Regions from separate parts of the Pediococcus damnosus genome, predicted to be linked through region 2. Evidence: a T-box and tRNA genes for the amino acid it is inferred to sense, from the RefSeq annotation. Region 2 holds a T-box; the other holds one or more tRNA genes.

Region 1 (11,370 bases), 820 kb from region 2:
CAGTTGTGATTAGTGTATTATCTGGGGCTGTTTTTATTACAACCGATGTTCTGCGCCAAATGGACGTTTACACACAGTTGGCGTTTATTGACGTTTCCAGTTACAATGGGGGAACAAAATCTTCCGGAGAAGTTCGGCTGGTAACTGATATTACTCAAAATGTCGCTGATCGTGACGTTTTAATTATTGAAGATATTGTTGATACCGGACGAACTTTGAAGTTTATTATTGACCTTTTAAAGCAACGCCATGCTAAAAGTGTTCGAGTTTGTACTTTATTAGATAAACCAACTGGACGAGTTTTAGAAGTTAAAGCAGATTATGTTGGTTTTAAAGTTCCTGATGAATTTGTCGTTGGGTATGGACTAGATTATAAAGGTGAGTATCGCAATCTGCCATACGTAGGTGTTTTGAAGCCTAAAATTTATCTGGATAAATAATTGGTCAAAATTGGTCAAGTGTGATATTATCTATCTATCGAAGGTAAAGCAGAGGTTTGCTCAGCATTCGTAAAACCGTTATCAAGGAGGATTCCAATGAATAAAAAAGGGAATAACAACGGACTTTTAAAAAACAGTTTGTTTTATATCGTTATTTTCTTGTGTATTGTGGGGATTATTTATTTCTTCACTGGACAAGGTAGTTCAACACAAACAAAGACGATTTCATCAAGTGATTTTGTGACCCAATTGCAAAAGAATAAGGTTAAGAGTTTTGAAGTACAGCCTACGAATGGTGTTTATAAAATTACCGGTAAATATCGTACTGCACAAAAGGCTTCTGCCCAATCTGGTTTATTCCCGGCGTCTGGTTCGAGTACTACAGTTGATAGTTTTACAGCAACTGTTTTGCAGAATGATTCTACGACTGCACAAATTACCCGAGCTGCACAAAAGGAAAATGTCAAAATGGACACAAAACCAGAGGCTTCTAACAGTTTCTGGGTCCAGTTATTAGTTACAGGAATACCACTTCTTATCTTCATCGTTTTCTTCTACATGATGATGAGCCAAGCCGGCCAAGGTGGCGGTGGCGGCAGCAAGGGTGTTATGAACTTTGGTAAATCAAAAGTTAAACCGGCTGATAAAAAGTCTAACAAAGTTCGTTTCTCTGATGTTGCAGGTGAAGAAGAAGAAAAACAAGAATTAGTTGAAGTTGTTGAATTCTTGAAGGATCCTCGTAAGTTTTCTTCGTTAGGGGCGCGAATACCGGCCGGTGTCCTCTTGGAGGGGCCCCCGGGTACTGGTAAAACTTTACTAGCAAAAGCTGTTGCTGGTGAAGCGGGTGTTCCATTCTACTCAATTTCTGGTTCAGACTTCGTTGAAATGTTTGTCGGAGTTGGTGCTAGTCGAGTACGTGATTTGTTTGATCAAGCTAAAAAGAATTCTCCTTCCATCATCTTCATTGATGAAATTGATGCGGTTGGTCGTAAACGTGGCAGTGGCATGGGTGGTGGCCATGATGAACGTGAACAAACGTTGAATCAATTGTTGGTTGAAATGGATGGATTCACGGGTAATGAAGGCGTGATTGTCATGGCGGCTACTAACCGTTCTGATGTCTTAGATCCAGCCTTACTTCGTCCCGGCCGATTTGATCGAAAGATCTTGGTTGGTCGTCCCGATGTTCGTGGTCGTGAAGCAATTCTGAAGGTTCATTCTAAAAACAAACCATTGGATAAAGATGTTGATTTAAATGAGATTGCAAAACAGACTCCAGGGTTTGTTGGTGCTGATCTTGAAAACTTATTAAACGAAGCAGCTTTACTTGCGGCTAGACGTAATAAGAAGGTTATCGATGCATCCGATTTGGATGAGGCTGAAGATCGAGTTATTGCTGGTCCAGCCAAGAAGAATGCAGTTGTTAACCCACTTGAACGTAAGACAGTGGCTTACCATGAGGCTGGTCATACAATTGTTGGTTTAGTATTGAATGACGCTCGTGTTGTTCATAAAGTTACGATTGTTCCTCGAGGTCGTGCAGGTGGTTATGCCATCATGCTTCCTCGTGAAGATCAGAACTTGATGTCTAAAAAAGACGCTATGGAGCAGATTGCCGGGTTAATGGGTGGTCGTGCTGCTGAAGAAACGATCTTTAATTCGAAATCTTCTGGCGCTTCTAATGACTTCCAGCAAGCAACTGGAATTGCTCGCGCGATGGTTACCCAATACGGGATGAGTGACAAGATTGGCCAAGTTGAGTTAGCAGCTCCTGGACAGTCGTACTATGGCGAAAGTGGTCCTGCATACTCTGAGAAGACAGCTGGAATTATTGATGATGAAGTTCGTCGTCTTACTGATGAAGGGCATCAAACCGCGTTGGATATCATTGCTTCACATCGTGAACAGCATAAGATTATTGCTGAAGCACTTTTGAAGTATGAAACTTTGGATGAAAAACAAATTTTGAGCTTGTTTAAGACTGGAAAGATGCCCGACAGTGGGGCAGCTTCTGATTTCCCAAGTGAAAAGGCAGCTACATTTGAAGAATCAAAACGTGAATTAGAACGTAAAGAAGCAGAACGTCATGCGGATGATGATAGCAAGGATGATTCAGATACCGATAAAGAAGATACACCATTGAATACACCAAGCGAACATGATACGGATGATTCTGGTAGTGAACATCGTTTACCAAGTTCTCATGATCAAAATTCTAGTGATTCTAAGAAAGATTCACAAGATGATCATTCAGACGATCACACAAATCTTTAAATTCAAACTATAAACAGTAAACTTTCTTTATTGAGAGTTTACTGTTTTTTGTAGCATTGGGTTGGTTTCAACCTTAAAATGTGTAAAAATATAAGATAGTGAAGAAAAGCTGAGGAGAAGATATGGAAGATTATTTAATAAAAAGTATAATTAATGACGGGATGTTCCGTGCATATGTGATTAACGGAACGAATCTTGTTCAGGAAGCACAAAAAAGACATGATACTTGGAGTGCAGCGACCGCAGCCTTGGGGCGTTCATTAGTTGGAACTACCATGCTGGCGGCTTCTTTACTAAAAGGTGAAGAAAAAATGACCGTTAGAATTAATGGTGGTGGGCCTGTTGGTGGGATCGTCGTTGACGGAAACGCAAACGGTACGGTCAAGGGATACTTGCAGCATCCACATGTTTCATTGCCATTAAATAAACGCCATCATATTGATGTGGGTAAAGCAGTTGGTAATCAGGGAACCCTTTCAGTCACCAAAGATATGGGACTAAAGGATCCGTTTACTGGTAAGGTTGGGTTGGCTTCAGGTGAAATTGGAGATGATTTCACTTATTACTTGGCGCAATCTGAACAAATCCCTTCTTCAGTTGGTGTGTCTGTTTTTGTGAATCCAGATGAAACTGTTGAAGTTGCTGGTGGGTTTATGATTCAAGTCATGCCGGGTGCTAGTGACGAGGCAATTAATCGATTACAAACAACGTTAACCCATTTACCACAGGTATCAGATTTGTTGCGGCAAGGGAAAACACCTGAAGATATTTTAAAACTAATATTTAGTAATGATAAAGTGAAAATTCTGGATAAAATGCCCGTTTCATTTGTTTGTGATTGTTCTAAGGATCGATTTGCAAAAGCAATGGCGAGCTTACCATCCAAAGAAATTAAGACGATGATTCAAGATGACCATGGTGCGGAAGTTAGCTGTCGTTTTTGTGGGAATAAGTATCAATACAGTGAAACTGACTTGAAGGCTATTTTGCTTAAGGCTAAGAATTGAGTTTCGTTTGGTGAGATATCAGTAGTGTGCTATGATAATTCTCATGATGTCAGCGATATTAGGACGGAAAAGGATTGTTTTCAAAGCTGACTTAGTGAAAGTAACTTAGACCACTTTTTATGAGGTGAAAAATATGGAATGGCAAATTGGTGATGTAAAAATTCCCAATCAAGTTGTTGTGGCACCAATGGCAGGCGTAACAAATTCAGCGTTTCGTCTGATTTGTAAAAAATTTGGCGCAGGATTAGTTGTTTGTGAAATGATTTCTGATCGTGGAATTATGTATAAAAACAAAAAAACGCTGAGTATGATGAATGTAGATCCACGTGAACATCCAATGAGCATTCAAATCTTCGGTGGAACTAAAGAAACGCTGGTAGAAGCCGCTAAGTTTGTTGACCAACATACGGCCGCTGATATTATTGATATTAATATGGGCTGCCCAGTGAATAAGGTTGTGAAAACGGAGGCCGGCGCTCGTTGGCTTTTAGATCCGAACAAGGTATATGAGATGGTTTCCTATGTAACAGATGCTGTTAAAAAGCCAGTGACGGTCAAGATGAGAACGGGTTGGGATTCCGATCATGTTTTTGCAGTTGAAAATGCGTTGGCTGCTGAACGTGCCGGAGCTTCAGCATTAGCTATGCATGGGCGAACTCGAAAACAAATGTATACAGGACATGCCGATTGGAATATTTTAAAAGAAGTTTCTAATCAACTTACAATTCCTTTTATGGGGAATGGTGATGTTCGAAGTGCTGAAGATGCTAAACGAATGCTTGATGAAGTTGGCTCCACGGCAGTTATGATTGGTCGTGCAGTTTTAGGAAATCCTTGGATGCTCCATCAAGTTTCGACCTATCTTGAAACTGGTGAATTGGTTGATGAACCGGAACCAGCTGAAAAGATCAGAATTGCAAAAGAACATTTGCATGGATTAGTGGAATTGAAGGGTGACTATGTGGGTCCACGTGAGTTTAGGACCCAAGCTGCCTATTATTTAAAGGGGATTTCGCATTCTGCGAGAACCAAAGTTGCTTTGAATAATGCTGAAACGGAAAAAGAAATGGATGATATCTTTGACCGATTTGCAGAGAAGCAGCAGGAACGAGAAATTAAACGTCAACAAATGGCAAGGTAAATATTCACTTGCTTTTTTGGTGCGAAATAGGCATCATAGATACGTGTGACTAACGGTAGAGGAGGATTTTTAAGTGGCAAAAAAAGAGCAGGACATGAATGATCAATTGAAGGTTCGTCGTCAAAAGATGCAAGATCTACGTGACAAGGGGATTGATCCTTTTGGACATGCATTTAAACGAACTCATTTGACTAATCAACTTCATGAACAATATGGTGACTTTGATAAAGAAGAGTTAGAAGAGAAAGATGTTCAAGCAACCATCGCCGGCAGAATGATGTCAAAACGTGGTAAAGGTAAAGTTGGCTTTGCTGATCTTAAGGATCGTAAAGGAACAATGCAGATCTATGTTCGTAAGGACACGGTCGGTGAAGATGAATATGCACTTTTTAAACAGGCAGATATAGGTGATTTTATTGGGATTACTGGCCAAGTTATGAAAACAGATATGGGCGAATTGACGGTTAAGGCAACAGATTTAACGTTCCTTACCAAAGCTCTTCGTCCACTGCCTGATAAGTACCATGGTTTGCAGAACGTTGAACAAATTTATCGCCAACGTTACTTAGACCTTATTTCTAATGATGATAGTTTTGATCGCTTTATTAAGAGAACTAAAATCATTACAGCAATACGTAAATATTTGGACAACCTAGATTATACGGAAGTTGAAACACCAGTTTTACATGGTCAGGCTGGTGGCGCTAATGCCCGTCCGTTTATTACGCATCATAATGCTTTAGATATTGATTTGTATTTGCGGATTGCCTTGGAATTACATTTAAAACGCCTAATTGTCGGTGGTATGGAACGAGTCTATGAAATTGGCCGTGTATTCCGGAATGAAGGAATGGATACGAAACATAATCCTGAATTCACGATGCTGGAAACCTATACTGCTTACTTTGATTTTCATGATGTTATGAATGAGACGGAAGGAATTTTCAAAGCGGCAGCTAAGGCAGTTTCGCCAGATGGAAAAATTACTTATCAAGGAACTGATTTAGACTTGGGTAAGGATTTTGAGCGGATGCACATGGTTGATGCTATCAAGAAGTATACGGGTGTCGATTTCTGGCCAAAAATGTCTGTAGAAGATGCACGCAAATTGGCTGATGAACATAAGATTCACTATGAAGACTGGTGGCAAGTTGGTCACATCATTAATGAATTTTTCGAACGATTAGTTCAAGACAAGTTGACACAACCTATCTTTATTTATGGTCATCCAGTTGAAATTTCACCTTTAGCTAAGAAAAATGCAGATGATCCTCGCTTTACAGATCGTTTTGAACTTTACATTAAGGGTAATGAATTTGGTAATGCATTTACTGAACTAAATGATCCAATTGATCAACGCGAGCGTTTTGAGGCGCAAGTTAAAGAACGTGAACAAGGAAATGATGAAGCAGAAGGCATCGATGAAGATTTCATTGAAGCTTTGGAATACGGAATGCCTCCGACTGGTGGATTAGGAATTGGAATTGATCGGTTGGTTATGCTTCTTACAGATGCACCATCAATTCGCGATGTAATCTTATTCCCAACGATGCGTCCAGAAAAATAAACATAAAATAAACTATTTGTTTTTTTGCAAATAGTTTATTTTTTTATTTTGTGAATGCTAATATATAGAAAATGATAATTATGATGATTAATTGTTATAAATAGAAATGAAATTTAAAAGGATAAAAAGAATAGTTCGTGTTTATTGAAAAAAGCTAAAAATGATCTTCTTTTAGGGATGAATTATTATGAATTTAGGTATTGACCAATGGACACTTTTTTGGTTATACTAGTAATCGTTGCTTAGGAGATGTGGTGTTAAGCAAAAGTAATTAAAAAAACTTTTCTTGACATGCTTAATTCTAAATGCTATTATTATATAGCTGTCAAAATTACTTGCATCTTTTTAACGGCGACATAGTAGACCTTTGAAAACTGAACAAAGTTTCGACAAAGTAAAATGTGTAGGGTCTTCAAATGAAAATTTTGAAGCAAACATTTGCGAAGTCAATTCGTTTTAAACAATGAAACAACAAATGAGCTTGTAAAAACTCAAGTATAATATGAGAGTTTGATCTTGGCTCAGGATGAACGCTGGCGGCGTGCCTAATACATGCAAGTCGGACGCACTTTCGTTGATTGAATTAGAGATGCTTGCATCGAAGATGATTTCAACTATAAAGTGAGTGGCGAACGGGTGAGTAACACGTGGGTAACCTGCCCAGAAGTGGGGGATAACACCTGGAAACAGATGCTAATACCGCATAATAAAATGAACCGCATGGTTTATTTTTAAAAGATGGCTTCGGCTATCACTTCTGGATGGACCCGCGGCGTATTAGCTAGTTGGTGAGATAAAGGCTCACCAAGGCTGTGATACGTAGCCGACCTGAGAGGGTAATCGGCCACATTGGGACTGAGACACGGCCCAGACTCCTACGGGAGGCAGCAGTAGGAAATCTTCCACAATGGACGAAAGTCTGATGGAGCAACGCCGCGTGAGTGATGAAGGCTTTAGGGTCGTAAAACTCTGTTGTTGGAGAAGAACGTGTGTGAGAGTAACTGCTCATGCAGTGACGGTATCCAACCAGAAAGCCACGGCTAACTACGTGCCAGCAGCCGCGGTAATACGTAGGTGGCAAGCGTTATCCGGATTTATTGGGCGTAAAGCGAGCGCAGGCGGTTTTTTAAGTCTAATGTGAAAGCCTTCGGCTTAACCGAAGAAGTGCATTGGAAACTGGGAAACTTGAGTGCAGAAGAGGACAGTGGAACTCCATGTGTAGCGGTGAAATGCGTAGATATATGGAAGAACACCAGTGGCGAAGGCGGCTGTCTGGTCTGTAACTGACGCTGAGGCTCGAAAGCATGGGTAGCGAACAGGATTAGATACCCTGGTAGTCCATGCCGTAAACGATGAATGCTAAGTGTTGGAGGGTTTCCGCCCTTCAGTGCTGCAGCTAACGCATTAAGCATTCCGCCTGGGGAGTACGACCGCAAGGTTGAAACTCAAAAGAATTGACGGGGGCCCGCACAAGCGGTGGAGCATGTGGTTTAATTCGAAGCTACGCGAAGAACCTTACCAGGTCTTGACATCTTCTGCTAACCTAAGAGATTAGGCGTTCCCTTCGGGGACAGAATGACAGGTGGTGCATGGTTGTCGTCAGCTCGTGTCGTGAGATGTTGGGTTAAGTCCCGCAACGAGCGCAACCCCTATTATTAGTTGCCAGCATTAAGTTGGGCACTCTAGTGAGACTGCCGGTGACAAACCGGAGGAAGGTGGGGACGACGTCAAATCATCATGCCCCTTATGACCTGGGCTACACACGTGCTACAATGGACGGTACAACGAGTTGCGAGACCGCGAGGTTAAGCTAATCTCTTAAAACCGTTCTCAGTTCGGACTGCAGGCTGCAACTCGCCTGCACGAAGTTGGAATCGCTAGTAATCGCGGATCAGCATGCCGCGGTGAATACGTTCCCGGGCCTTGTACACACCGCCCGTCACACCATGAGAGTTTGTAACACCCAAAGCCGGTGGAGTAACCTTCGGGAGCTAGCCGTCTAAGGTGGGACAGATGATTGGGGTGAAGTCGTAACAAGGTAGCCGTAGGAGAACCTGCGGCTGGATCACCTCCTTTCTAAGGATATTTAGAAACGGAAACCTACACATATGTCGAAACTTTGTTTAGTTTTGAGAGGTCTACTCTCAAATGTATAAGCGCGAACGGGCCTATAGCTCAGCTGGTTTAGAGCGCACGCCTGATAAGCGTGAGGTCGATGGTTCAAGTCCATTTAGGCCCATAGGTACATTTTTGGGGAATTAGCTCAGCTGGGAGAGCGCCTGCCTTGCACGCAGGAGGTCAGCGGTTCGATCCCGCTATTCTCCATTGACGGCTTAGCCGTCGAATTTGTTCTTTGAAAACTAAATAATATCGAAAAATTTTCTAATTTTAATTATCAGATAATTAAACCGAGAACATTGCGTTTTATAGAGTTTTAAAACAAGATTAGTTCAAAAATAATCGCTAAACTCAAAACCACTTTATCTTTGATAAAGTTAGGTTAAGTTATAAAGGGCGCATGGTGAATGCCTTGGTACTAGGAGCCGATGAAGGACGGGACTAACACCGATATGCTTCGGGGAGCTGTAAGTAAGCTTTGATCCGGAGATTTCCGAATGGGGAAACCCAACAACATTAATCCGTTGTTACCGCCACGTGAATACATAACGTGGTTGGAGGTAGACGTGGGGAACTGAAACATCTCAGTACCCACAGGAATAGAAAGAAAAATCGATTCCCTGAGTAGCGGCGAGCGAAAGGGGAACAGCCCAAACCAGGAAGCTTGCTTCCTGGGGTTGTAGGACCGAACATTTGAGTTACCAAAGATTTTCATAGCCGAACAGTCTGGGAAGACTGGCCAGAGCGGGTGACAGCCCCGTAGGCAAAATGAAAATCCCTCAGTTCAGGATCCTGAGTACGGCGGAACACGTGTAACTCCGTCGGAATCCGGGAGGACCATCTCCCAAGGCTAAATACTCCCTAGTGACCGATAGTGAACCAGTACCGTGAGGGAAAGGTGAAAAGCACCCCGAAAGGGGAGTGAAACAGTTCTTGAAACCATGTGCCTACAAGAAGTCAGAGCCCGTTAATGGGTGATGGCGTGCCTTTTGTAGAATGAACCGGCGAGTTACGTTTGCATGCCAGGTTAAGTTGAAGAAACGGAGCCGTAGCGAAAGCGAGTCTGAATAGGGCGACTGAGTATGCAGATGTAGACCCGAAACCAAGTGACCTACCCATGTCCAGGTTGAAGGTGCGGTAAAACGCACTGGAGGACCGAACTCGTGTACGTTGAAAAGTGCTGAGATGAGGTGTGGGTAGCGGTGAAATTCCAAACGAACTTGGAGATAGCTGGTTCTCTCCGAAATAGCTTTAGGGCTAGCCTCGGACTTAGGATCATGGAGGTAGAGCCACTGTTTGGACTAGGGGCCCATCTAGGGTTACTGAATTCAGATAAACTCCGAATGCCATTGATTTATGTCCGGGAGTCAGACGGTGAGTGATAAGATCCATCGTCGAAAGGGGAACAGCCCAGACCACCAGTTAAGGTCCCTAAATATATGTTAAGTGGAAAAGGATGTGGAGTTGCATAGACAACTAGGATGTTGGCTCAGAAGCAGCCATCATTTAAAGAGTGCGTAATAGCTCACTAGTCGAGTGATTCTGCGCCGAAAATGTACCGGGGCTTAAACATATTACCGAGACTGTGGATGCCACTGTAAGGTGGCGTGATAGGAGAGCGTTCTAAGGGCGATGAAGGCAGACCGTGAGGACTGTTGGAGCGCTTAGAAGTGAGAATGCCGGTATGAGTAGCGAAAGACAGGTGAGAATCCTGTCCACCAAATGACTAAGGTTTCCTGGGGAAGGCTCGTCCACCCAGGGTTAGTCGGGACCTAAGTCGAGGCCGAGAGGCGTAGACGATGGATAACAGGTTGAGATTCCTGTACTAGTTAAACTTGTTTGAACAATGGAGGGACGCAGGAGGCTAAGAAAAGCACACAGTTGGATAAGTGTGCCCAAGCAACAAGTCTTAGATAGAGTTAAATGCTTTATCTTTTCAGGACAAGTTGTGATGGGGAGCGAAATTTAAGTAGCGAAGTTTCTGATGTCACACTGCCGAGAAAAGCTTCTAGTTAGAGTTTAACTACCCGTACCGCAAACCGACACAGGTAGTCGAGGAGAGTATCCTCAGGTGAGCGAGAGAACTCTCGTTAAGGAACTCGGCAAAATGACCCCGTAACTTCGGAAGAAGGGGTGCTGATCGCAAGATCAGCCGCAGTGAATAGGCCCAGGCGACTGTTTATCAAAAACACAGGTTTCTGCAAAATCGTAAGATGACGTATAGGGGCTGACACCTGCCCGGTGCTGGAAGGTTAAGTGAATGAGTTAGCTTCGGCGAAGCTTTGAAATGAAGCCCCAGTAAACGGCGGCCGTAACTATAACGGTCCTAAGGTAGCGAAATTCCTTGTCGGGTAAGTTCCGACCCGCACGAAAGGTGTAACGATCTGGGCACTGTCTCAACGAGAGACTCGGTGAAATTATAATACCCGTGAAGATGCGGGTTACCCGCGACAGGACGGAAAGACCCCATGGAGCTTTACTGTAGCTTGATATTGAGTGTTTGTACAACTTGTACAGGATAGGTAGGAGCCGTAGATATCGGAACGCTAGTTTCGATGGAGGCGTTGGTGGGATACTACCCTCGTTGTATGAACCCTCTAACCCGCGCCACTAAGCGTGGCGGGAGACAGTGTCAGGTAGGCAGTTTGACTGGGGCGGTCGCCTCCTAAAGAGTAACGGAGGCGCCCAAAGGTTCCCTCAGAATGGTTGGAAATCATTCGCAGAGTGTAAAGGCACAAGGAAGCTTGACTGCGAGACAGACAGGTCGAGCAGGGACGAAAGTCGGGCTTAGTGATCCGGTGGTACCGTATGGAAGGGCCATCG
Region 2 (11,370 bases):
CATCATCTAAATTAATGAACCCGAATCCTTTGTCTTTATCGAAACTTTTGACTGTGCCGTGTTCCATACCAGAACCCCCTATTAGTCTAGGCTACGTTCTACTTCTTCTATCATCATACTGATTATTTTTAAAAAAGTAAATTAATTACCGTACAAATTTACTAAAACTGAACAAAAAATCCGATCCCAAATTTTGTCAGAATAACGCTTAAACAAAATTTCGATCGGATTTTGAAAATTTAAGGTTCTAAACCAGTTTCAACACTTTCAGGATAATTTTCTCGAACAATCTTAGCACAGCGTGCACAAAGTGCTGGATAAGCATCATCAGACCCAACATCGGTCTTTGTCATTCGGCATCGTGAACAAACAGAACCTTGCGCAACAAGTACCTTAACTGCCATTCCTTTGAATTGTTCAGCATCATCAGGAGCATCTTTTAAATCGTGAATTTCCAATTTTGACACGATCAGAATCAAACGAACATTCGTATTCAAATCGTTCAAAAGTTGCTTGGTATCACTATCGACGTACAGGTTAACCTGAGCTTCCATTGATTTACCAATCATCTTGCTATCACGGGCTTCTTCTAACGCCTTTAGCACATTAGAACGAATATCCTTGAATTGTTCCCAATTTTCAAAGATGTGATCTTGATTATCAAATTTCTGAACAGCAGGCATCTCTGATAATTGAACAAATTCTTCAGGCTCTTTCAAGTACTCCCAAATCTCTTCCATAGTGTGAGGCAGAATTGGGGTTAAGAGTTTCGTTAAACCAACTAGAATTTCATAAAAGACAGTCTGCACTGAGCGTCTGGTCTGACTCTTTTCAGGATCAATATATACAACATCCTTAGCAAAATCAAGATAGAACGCAGACAGATCGGTAATCACAAAATTCATCACGCGTTTGTAAATATTTAAAGAATCATATGCTTCATAATCATCAAGCAAAGTTTGAACCAATTTATTATACTTAATTAACATATATTGATCAGCTGATTCCAAATCTGCAAAGGCTACTTTATCCGTCTTTGGATCATAGTCAGTCGTATTAGCAATTAAGTAACGTAACGTGTTTCGCAACTTCTTGTAACTATCGGAAGTCTTAGTAAAATTATCCATTGAGACGCGCACATCTGATGAAGAATCTACAGATGCAACCCACCAACGAACAATCTCTGCACCCATTCGTTTAATAACTTCACTTGGCACGATTGTATTACCAAGTGATTTGCTCATCTTATGACCTTGGCCATCAAGAGTAAATCCTTGTGAAACCACTTGTTTATAAGGCGCATGCCCTGAAACAGCCACACTAGTAATCAAACTAGAATTAAACCAACCACGATACTGATCAGAACCTTCCAAATACAGATCTGCCGGATAAGTCAGGTAGTCACGCTCTTCCAGTACGCCTTGATGGGAAGACCCAGAATCAAACCAAACATCCATAATATCAGTTTCTTTAGTAAACTTGCCGTTTGGTGAATGTTCACTAGTGAAACCATCTGGAAGTAAGTCTTTAGCATCCCATTCAAACCAGATGTCAGAGCCATGTTTTTCAAACAGATCAGCAACATGACCAATGCTTTCCTTCGTCATAATTGCTTCACCATCTTCGCCATAGAAAATTGGCAATGGAACACCCCAAACCCGCTGACGTGAAATGACCCAATCGCCACGATCACGAATCATGTTGTAGAGACGTTTTTTACCCCAATCTGGTGAAAATTTCACATCATCAATCGCACTTAAAATCTGATCGCAAATTTTATCTACTGATGCAAACCACTGTGGTGTTGCACGGAAAATAACTGGCTTTTTTGTCCGCCAATCAAATGGATAACTATGTTTGTACGGCATGTAATCTAGTAAAAGGTTTGCATCCTTAAGTTTATCCAATGCAATTTTATTAGCATCTTCATAGAAAACACCTTCGAAATCTTTTCCGGCCTCTTCAGTCATGTAACCTTGATCGTTTACCGGCACTAAAATATCTAATCCATATTGCTTACCAACTCGGAAATCATCTTCCCCGAACCCAGGTGCCGTATGCACTAATCCAGTACCAGTATCTAACGTTACAAAATCCCCTAACATGACCACTAATTTACGATCAGGATAAAAAGGATGTTGCGTGAGCACTCGATCTAAATCTTTACCCTTAACCGTTTTAAGAATTTTAACGTTTTCCCAGCCAAACTTTTCAGAAACATTATCAACTAGTTCAGCCGCAATCACGAATTTACGTTTTTCACCGTCTGGTTGAACAACCGCATAATCAAAAGTAGCATCAATCGTTACACCTTCAGAAGCTGGAATTGTCCATGGGGTTGTCGTCCACACGACCAAATACGTATCGGTATCCAAAACTCCCTTGCCATCAACTACCTGTTCTGCAAAGAAAGCTGATGGTGACGTAACGTCATGATACTCAACTTCTGCCTCGGCCATTGCTGATTCGGAAGACCATGACCAAAATACGGGTTTCTTACCTTTAAAGATCAGACCCTTTTCAGCCATTTTTCCAAAGGTTCGAATTTCTTGGGCTTCAAATTCTGGATCTAACGTCAAATAAGGATTATTCCATTCGGCGGCCACACCTAAACGTTTAAAGTCTTCTCTTTGCATATTAACTTGCTTTAGGGCATATTCACGACAGAGCTTACGAAATTCACTCGTTGTTAATTTTTTCCGGTCATAGCCAGCCTTTTTTAATTGTTGTTCAATGGGTAGACCATGGGTATCCCAACCAGGTACATAAGGTGCTCGATATCCTGACATTGACTTGTAACGAACAATGATATCCTTAGAAATCTTATTCATGGCATGGCCCATATGAATATTTCCATTTGCATATGGAGGCCCATCATGTAAAACAAATGATGGTTTGCCTTCATTTAATTTCTGACGCTTTTCATAAACCTTATTTTCTTCCCAAACTTGTTCGCGTTTAGCTTCATTAACAGGTAAATTGCCCCGCATTTTAAACTTGGTTTTTCCCAAATTAAGGGTTTCTTTTATACGCATAACTTGTCACTCCTCTATTTTTTTGAATATAAAAAGACCTCGTCACAAGGGACGAAGTCTTCGTGGTACCACCCAATTTTAAAAACTTTAACAGTTTTTCTTAATTCAATAACGGCCTTTTAGCCGATCAAATCTACTAAAAATCGATTTGATGCCTCAGAGATGATATCATAAAATGTTTTCTGATTAGCCTCTCACCAATTTGCTAACTCGCTGCCAGTTGTCCATTTTAGACGTATTCTCTTCAAAGAAAAATTATTTATTTTTTGCGTTGACATGTAATCCTGAATCCTGATGAGAAGTTGTAACCTTATCATCAGGGAAAACCACCATAGTTTCTTGTTGAGTAGTATCCTTAACATCCGGTCTCTCATCAGGTTCAACAGATACTTCCTTTTCATGAGGTTCGATAATTTCTGCTCCATCCCCACCAGCAGGTCTACTTTCGCTAGTTGGGTCTATGGCAGGCGTAATATCTCCCGCATCTTCCTCATTGCTTGAGTTTACACTTGGAGCTTTAATCTTGTCAAGGGTTCCTGTATGCAACATTGCTTCTTTCAGGTCGCTAACTTGCACATCTTGGTCTTCCTTTAGAATACTATCCCACTCACTACCATTGATCATCTGCAGTTGTGAATCAACTAGTACTTGGACTCTTTGTCGATATAAACGTGCATTCTTTCTTAATTCATTAGTTGCTAAAATTAATTTTTTCGCTTTTTCGGCCTGCTCATCAATAACAGCCTCAGCGCTAACCTTCGCCTTTTGGACAACCCCATCCGCTTTCTTTTGGGATTCTTCCATGGTTAATTCGGCTTCACGCTTCGAACTACTTTTAACTTTATCGGCAGCATCTTGAGCTACTAAAATTGATTTGTTAAGTGCTTCTTTCATATCATCAAAATACTCAAGCTTAGTTTGGGCATTTTCAACTTCTTTTTCTAAAGCCGAAATTTTGTCTAAAGCCTGGCGATATTCAATGGCAACTTGTTGGATGAAGCTATCCACTTCGGTGGGATTATATCCGCGCATTTTATTCGAAAATTGTTTATTCTGAATATCAACCGGATCTAAAGACATACTAGTTCCTCCATTATTTTTTCTTTTTACTTCTTATAACTGAAAGTAAGACTCGAATTTTACTCTTTTTTGTTTTACCTTCAATACTGTCAAGTCGAATTCGACCATAGCCACGAACCGATAATAAATCATTTGCAACTAATTCAAAATCAGGACGTTGATGTGGTTTCCAATTTAACGTAACTTTTCGTTCTTCAATAAGCTCTTTGGCATGATTTCGTGAAATATGAAAGCCTTCTGCAACCACCGCATCTACTCGAACCGATGCAACCGTTGTACTGCCAGATTCCCAATCATTTTCCGGTTTGATGACCTCATCCAATGTTTTCTCAACCAATCGAACTTTAATATTTCCGATCTTACCAACTTCAGATAGAAAAAAGTCACTCATTTCTGATTTTACAAAGAATTGCCAATCTTCACCATTAGAAATAATATCCCCGAATGTATTCCTTTCGACACCCATATTGGCAAGTGTCCCAAGCACATTGCGATGGTGAATCACCGCAAACTTGGTTGGATACTGAATCTCCAATAGGGTCACATTGAAGTCCTGTAATTTGGGAACAAAATAATCCGGAAAAATGAGTGATCGACTCATTTCTGCACCCGGATATCCGCCATAACTTTGAACTTTTATTTCATCCAACCGATTTACTAAAGTGGTCAAAATAAATTGTTCTCTCGGATTAAGAAAATTGGTTAGGATGGACCGATACTGATCGCGAACTTCTTGGATCCATCCTGCGGCCTCTTCCACAAATGGGGCTTCCTCAGGACGAAAATGTTGCATAATATTGTCCATTTTTACTTACCTCTTGAAAGCATTCAATACCTATTAAACATCTTTATCTTTTAGGTAATAAATGTTCAGTCCTAAAAGAATCTGCTAAGTGCAACAAGGCCGTATTGAGCCATTTCCAGCACCAATATTGCCACAACTGGTGAAAAATCCAACCCCAAAAATGTGGGAATAAACTGGAATAACTTTAAATATGGCAAACACATTTTTGCCAGCCATTGCCCTAGTTTTGTTTGATAGGCTCCTGGGAACCATGACATTAAAACGAAGACAAAAATTAACAGCATATATAACTGAATAAGTTTACTTAGAATCGAAAGTATAAATATAAAGATCAAATGTTTTACTCCTTATTTAGATCATTGTTGCTTAGATCTCCATTTTGAATGTTTGAATACAGACTACCATTTATTTCAAAACTATTTGGGGTACATAAAAATATCTGTGTACCCACCTCTTCGATTGAGCCATCGATGGCAAATAATGTACCCGAAAGAAAATCAACAATTCGTTTCGTTTGATTATCATCAATCCGTTCAAAATTTAGAATTACGGCTTGCCCCGAAATTAATTGCTTAGCTGCCTCCTTGGCATCACTAAAAATACGCGGTTCAAATAACGCAATTTGACTTTTAGAACCCGAAATATCGTCCATGGTATTCACCCTATTATCTGTCGTTGTATCCGCATTACTTATAGAATCATGATCCGATGCTGTCTGATCAGTTTCATCATCTATGCCGAACAACTTGTTGAATCGATCGCTTAATGCCATACAGAACGCCTCCTAATTGACGCTGTATCAAATAACTGGGACAAAACGGTAGTCTTGTTCCCAGTTTTAAATTGCTATTTAATTATTTACGACGACGCTTAAAGAATGGTGGTGTATCTACGCCCTTGTCGGAATCATTGTCAGAATCATTAAAAACCTTGAAATCTTTCTTTTCAATATCTTTAAATTCATCATCGTCTTCAACTGATGTTGGACGAACACCATTTGTATTATTCTGACGTAATTGCCAGTCACCAAACGGATCATCTTTTTTTGTTGCTTTTTTCTCTTGTTTTGGTGCCTCACTATTAGCAGATGGTTCACTAAATGATGGTTTTGATGTTACAGACGAATTTGTGTTTGAAGGTGCATCAAAACTTGTTCTTGCTGTTGCTCGATGAAGAGAATGGTCATTCTTCTTTTTATCAATTCCAGTTGCAATAATCGTAACTCGAACTTCATCTTTCATATTCTCATCAATAGACGTACCAAAGATGATATTAACATCATCTGTAGCAGCTTTTGCAACAATCTCTGAAGCAGCTTGTGCTTCAAAAAGTGAAAGATCAGGGCCACCGGTAATATTTAACAGAACTTGTTCTGCACCATCAATTGAAACTTCTAATAATGGTGATGAAATTGCTTTTTTAGTTGCTTCCTCAGTACGATTTTCACCGTTTGCAGAACCAATTCCCATAAGTGCTGAGCCTTGGTTAGACATCACTGTTTTAACATCAGCAAAATCAAGGTTGACATAGCCTGGAGAAGTAATTAAATCAGAAATACCTTGAACGCCTTGACGGAGCACATTATCAGCTTCGCCAAATGCTTCCATCATTGGTGTCTTTTTATCGACCATTTCTAATAAGCGATTATTAGCAATGATGATTAAAGTATCCACTTGCTCTTTCATCTGTGCAACACCTTCAGCAGCAAAACGAGCTCGCTTAGGTCCTTCAAAACTAAATGGTCGTGTCACAACACCAACCGTTAAAGCACCTGTTGCTTTAGCTAGCTTAGAAACCAAAGGAGCAGCACCAGTACCTGTACCGCCACCCATTCCGGCAGTTACAAACACCATATCTGCGCCTTCAAGTGCAGAAGAAATAGTTTGTTCACTTTCTTGAGCCGCTTTGCTCCCGACTTCAGGAGTTGAACCAGCACCCAAACCTTTAGTCAATTTCGGTCCTAATTGAATTTTTGTTTCTGCTTTAGATTGTTTCAAAGCTTGTACATCAGTGTTAGCGACGATAAATTCAACGCCCTTTACACCTTCAGCAATCATGCGATTAACGGCATTACTACCACCGCCACCAACACCAATTACTTTGATATTTGCACCAGCATTTTGTTTATCATCCATTGTAAATTCCATCCCTTTTTCCTCCAGTATTTTTAAAAGTTAATCAAAGAATTCGCTGAACCAGCGTTTTATACTAGCAACCATTCCACTAAAAGAAAATGATGATTCTTTTTGAGGTTTGGTTTTTTTAGCTCGTCTAGGAGTCGTTTGTGTATTGGGTTCTGTCTCTGTTTCTTCATCAGTATCCGTTGAATCATCAAATGTCTGCTGTTCAGGAACAGATTTTGTACCCGCGACCATTGCACTTTTTGCTAAGAAATCAACCTCACTCAACGAAGCTTCATAATTTAGTAAAGCAAACGCTTGTGCGAAGGCTGGATGTCTCAAGCCCATTGGTTCAGGAACATATATCTTCACATTCGTGTTAAAGATATCAGCTGCTAAGCTCTGGATTCCAGGAATGGCAGCTGCACCACCGGTAATGACAACTCCACCCGGCATATTCAAGGCATCAATGTTCTCAAGATGATTATAAGCGTTGTTTAAGATTTGTTCTAGTCTAGCCTCGATAATCTCGGCTAAATATTTCTCTGTAACCTGACTAGGTGCTGACTGTCCCACAACTTCCACAGGAAAGGCATCATCACTGGCTCCTTCAGCAAACGCGTAACCATACTCACGCTTTAACTTTTCAGCATTACTTAATGATGTATTTAAAACAACTGAAATATCTTTTGTAACAAACTGACCGCCTTCTTGATCAACGTATGTATACTTCAAATGATGATCATGAATGATTGACGTTGTTGTTTGTCCAGCCCCCATGTCAATTAAGATCGTTCCAAAATCCTGCTCACCATCGTTTAAGACAGTTCTTCCTAAAGCTAATGGATTTAAAACAAGGTCTGTTAAGTGTAATCCGGCCTGCTGAATTGCCCGTTTTGTATTATGAATAATAGTCTTGGGTCCTGTTAAAACGGTTCCGTTCATCTCTAAACGAACACCAACCATTCCACGAGGATCTTTAATGCCATCAAAGCCATCAACCACAAATTCATCGGGTAATACATCAATCACTTCTTGTTCTGGAGGTAAACTGTGCACAGAAGCCGCGTTCGCCACATTAACCACATCTTCATTCGTGATTTCTCTGGACGTCTCTGCAATCGCAATCATACCACGACAAGGCTCAATTTTTAATAAATTTGCTGGAATTCCAGCTACTACTTCGTGAATCTTTAAATTTGCTTTATTTTCTGCAACTGATATTGCTCTCTTAATAGCTGCTGACACCTTGTCAATATCGACAATCACGCCACGGTTCATTCCATCAGAGCGTTCGCTTCCCACTCCAATAACACTCATTTGCCCATTTACGTATTCAGCAACAATGACTTTTATTGAGGTGGTTCCTATATCAAGTCCAACATAAATCCCTGAATTATCCATAATAAAGGAACCTCCTAAACATACCTATTTTAGACTTTTGTATATACTCTCAAGTTTACCATAACTTCAATGCATTTAAATAGTGTATCCTTTTAAAAAAATGAGAAAATAAGCTAAAAAGTGACTTAAATTCAATTATTTATTCATTTTTCTCAATTTGTTGCTTGTACCGTACTCGTCGAACTGCTGGAAGTATTTCCAGAACTAGAACTATTTGATGTTTCATAACCACTATTGGACGAGCTAGAACCGCTCGTTGAAGAACTTCCATTTACGGTTGAAACAGAATTTTTACTTGTGCTACTGTTATTGTAAGAATTTTTAACTGTTTCATCTGATTTATTCTTAAATGGATAAGAATAAGCGCCTACCTCTAAATCAATAACTCCACTTTGTTTCATGTCCGCTGCCATTTGAGGATAATACTTCATTTTAGCTGCAAAGGTGGGTAAGATTGCATAAACTTCATTTCCATCATTCATATATAAATGAAGTCGGTTGGGATTATCCTTACTCGGCGCATAATCGATTTCTGAAATTCCACTGCGGACAACCGGTGGTAACTGTTTAAATTGCGTTAATAAGGCATTTAGGACACTCGTTTTGTGAAAATTCTTAAAAACTGGATAATCACCAGACGGTTGCGTTGTTGACTTCTTTATAACTTTGCCGTTATCCAAAATTGTGTAGTACTTCTGATTTCTAAACACCAATCCGGCCACCATGTTTTCTTTAACCGTAATTTTTAAAGTGTTAAAACCATGACGGTGGACCTGATAACTTAATAATTTAGGCTGTTTTTTGTACACTTGTTTAGATTTATCACGATTACCCATTAAATATGGAAAAATCCAATCGTTTTTATGAATATTTCCAATTTCTTTTATCTGCGCAGTTGAAAAATGTGTATTTCCAGACACCTTAATTGTCTCTACCTTGCTTAATGGAGAAACTAAATAGCCACCGACAATTAAGACAATCAGCGTTCCCCCAAAAACAAAAATTCGTTTCTTACGTGAATTTAAGAATTTAAAGGAATGGTGTTGAGCCTTTTCAGTCTTTTTTTGGTTTTGATTTCCAGAATTTTTTTGAACACGTTGGGCCTTCTCCCATGGTGTTAACTTACGTTCGGTTTGAGGAGTTTTCGTTTTCTTTTTTCCAAACACGATTGCCACCTCATTTTCTACTTTTTAATCACAGATTCGAGCACATTCAGAAGATCATCTGCTGCATGTGGCCGTCCCATTTTCTTAGCAGCAGTACCCATTTTAATTCTAAGATTTTCATCAGTCATCAAAGCATCTGCAGCTTTCAATAAACTTTCACCGTTCAATTTTGACTCTGGTAACAGTTCTGCCGCGCCATTCTTAACCAAACTATTGGCATTTTTTGTTTGATGATCATTTGTCACATATGGGCTTGGCACCAGGATTGAAGGAATCCCCAGAGCTGTAATTTCTGCCAAACTTGTTGCACCTGCACGCCCCAGGATTGCCTCTAAGTCTGGTAAAAGTTGAGGCATTTCTGCAATATAAGAGCGTACGACACAATTTTTGCCGAGTGCGTTAGGATCAATCTGTGCCATGATTTTTTTATAGTGGACACTTCCTGTTACAAATAAAACTTGATAATTTCTTTGCTTAAGTTGTGGTAAAGCTTCAACCGTGGCTGAATTAATTTTTTCTGCACCACGACTTCCACCAAAAATTAATAACGTTGGTACATCACTTTGCAATCCATATTCTGTAAGGGCGTCATTAGGCTTTATACGGGAAACTTGGGTTGCCCTTGGATTACCTGTAAAAACAACTTTTTTAGCCGGAAAATCTTTTCGCGCATCCTCAAATGAAATCCCAATTTTTGTCACAAAATGGCTTGAAAATTTATTAGTAACACCCACGACACTATTTTGTTCGTGAATAACGGTTGGAATATGCTGGAGGCTAGCTGCAAACACCACTGCACCACTTACATAACCACCCGTTCCCACAACAACATCCGGATGAAATTCTTTGATCATTTTATGAGCATCACCAACACTTTTTAAAAAAAGGCCAATGGTTTTGACATTTTCTAAAGAAAGCGACCGTTTAAATCCTTGAATCTTAATTGTCTTAAACGGAATGTTTTGTTCAGGGACAATCCGGCTTTCCAGCCCTTTTTCCGTTCCAACATACAAGATTTCCGAATCAGGCTCACGTTTTCTTAAAGCTTCAATGAGTGCTAAAGCTGGATAAATATGGCCACCTGTACCGCCACCTGAAATCATTAAACGCATGCCTAATTCCTCTTTTCGTTTTGAAGATCGTTAACAGCAGTAATAAATTCATCGCCGCGAATTTCGAAATTCTTGTATTGATCCCAGCTTGCATTGGCCGGAGATAGTAACACAATGTCATTTGGCTCACTTAACCGATAAGCAAGCGGTACTGCGTCGGCAACTTTATCCGCAAATTTAATTACTGGAACACCCGCTTTTTTGGCTGCATCTGCCAATAAATGACTGGTTTCACCAATAAGGACAATCGCTTTTACATGATTTTTAAAATCTGGCACTAATTTTTCAAATGTGTAACCTCTGTCTAATCCACCAGCAATCAAAACGATTGGTTGCTTAAAAGATCGTAAAGCTACTTGAGTTGCTTCAATATCTGTTGCTTTTGAATCATTATAAAAAATTCTCTTTTTAAAGGTCGTAACATATTGTACACGATGTTTAACACCTGAGAAAGTTTTCAGCACGTCGACAATTGCTTCGGTAGAACAGCCACTTAACTTGGCAACTGCGATGGCCGCTAAAGCATTTTCAATATTTTGTACACCTGGTACTTTGATATCGTCAGCAGCCATAATTTTTTCATTACGGAAGTAAAGAAACTCACCGCGTTGATAGGCACCATTTTCACTCAAATCTTTTCGTGAAAAT

The links. The T-box of region 2 lies ahead of ileS (isoleucine--tRNA ligase). A T-box ahead of a tRNA ligase gene usually reads a tRNA of that ligase, here a tRNA-Ile.
Region 1: it encodes a tRNA-Ile, which carries the amino acid that the T-box ahead of ileS (isoleucine--tRNA ligase) is inferred to sense. The anticodon was not compared.

The regions. Positions count from the first base shown of each region.
Region 1 covers NZ_CP012294.1:1,452,312-1,463,681, forward strand. The annotation lists gene hpt (hypoxanthine phosphoribosyltransferase) at 1-440, shown strand, start outside; gene ftsH (ATP-dependent zinc metalloprotease FtsH) at 537-2,714, shown strand; gene hslO (Hsp33 family molecular chaperone HslO) at 2,837-3,721, shown strand; gene dusB (tRNA dihydrouridine synthase DusB) at 3,855-4,862, shown strand; gene lysS (lysine--tRNA ligase) at 4,957-6,429, shown strand; rRNA gene ADU73_RS06790 (16S ribosomal RNA) at 6,928-8,505, shown strand; tRNA gene ADU73_RS06795 (tRNA-Ile) at 8,594-8,668, shown strand; tRNA gene ADU73_RS06800 (tRNA-Ala) at 8,682-8,754, shown strand; rRNA gene ADU73_RS06805 (23S ribosomal RNA) at 8,928-11,370, shown strand, end outside.
Region 2 covers NZ_CP012294.1:146,089-157,458, forward strand. The annotation lists gene ADU73_RS00620 (cold-shock protein) at 1-67, opposite strand, end outside; gene ileS (isoleucine--tRNA ligase) at 240-3,035, opposite strand; T-box leader at 3,080-3,292, opposite strand; gene ADU73_RS00630 (DivIVA domain-containing protein) at 3,291-4,115, opposite strand; gene ADU73_RS00635 (YlmH family RNA-binding protein) at 4,129-4,920, opposite strand; gene ADU73_RS00640 (YggT family protein) at 4,992-5,204, opposite strand; gene ADU73_RS00645 (cell division protein SepF) at 5,261-5,692, opposite strand; gene ftsZ (cell division protein FtsZ) at 5,775-7,067, opposite strand; gene ftsA (cell division protein FtsA) at 7,095-8,444, opposite strand; gene ADU73_RS00660 (cell division protein FtsQ/DivIB) at 8,597-9,610, opposite strand; gene murG (undecaprenyldiphospho-muramoylpentapeptide beta-N-acetylglucosaminyltransferase) at 9,628-10,722, opposite strand; gene murD (UDP-N-acetylmuramoyl-L-alanine--D-glutamate ligase) at 10,725-11,370, opposite strand, start outside.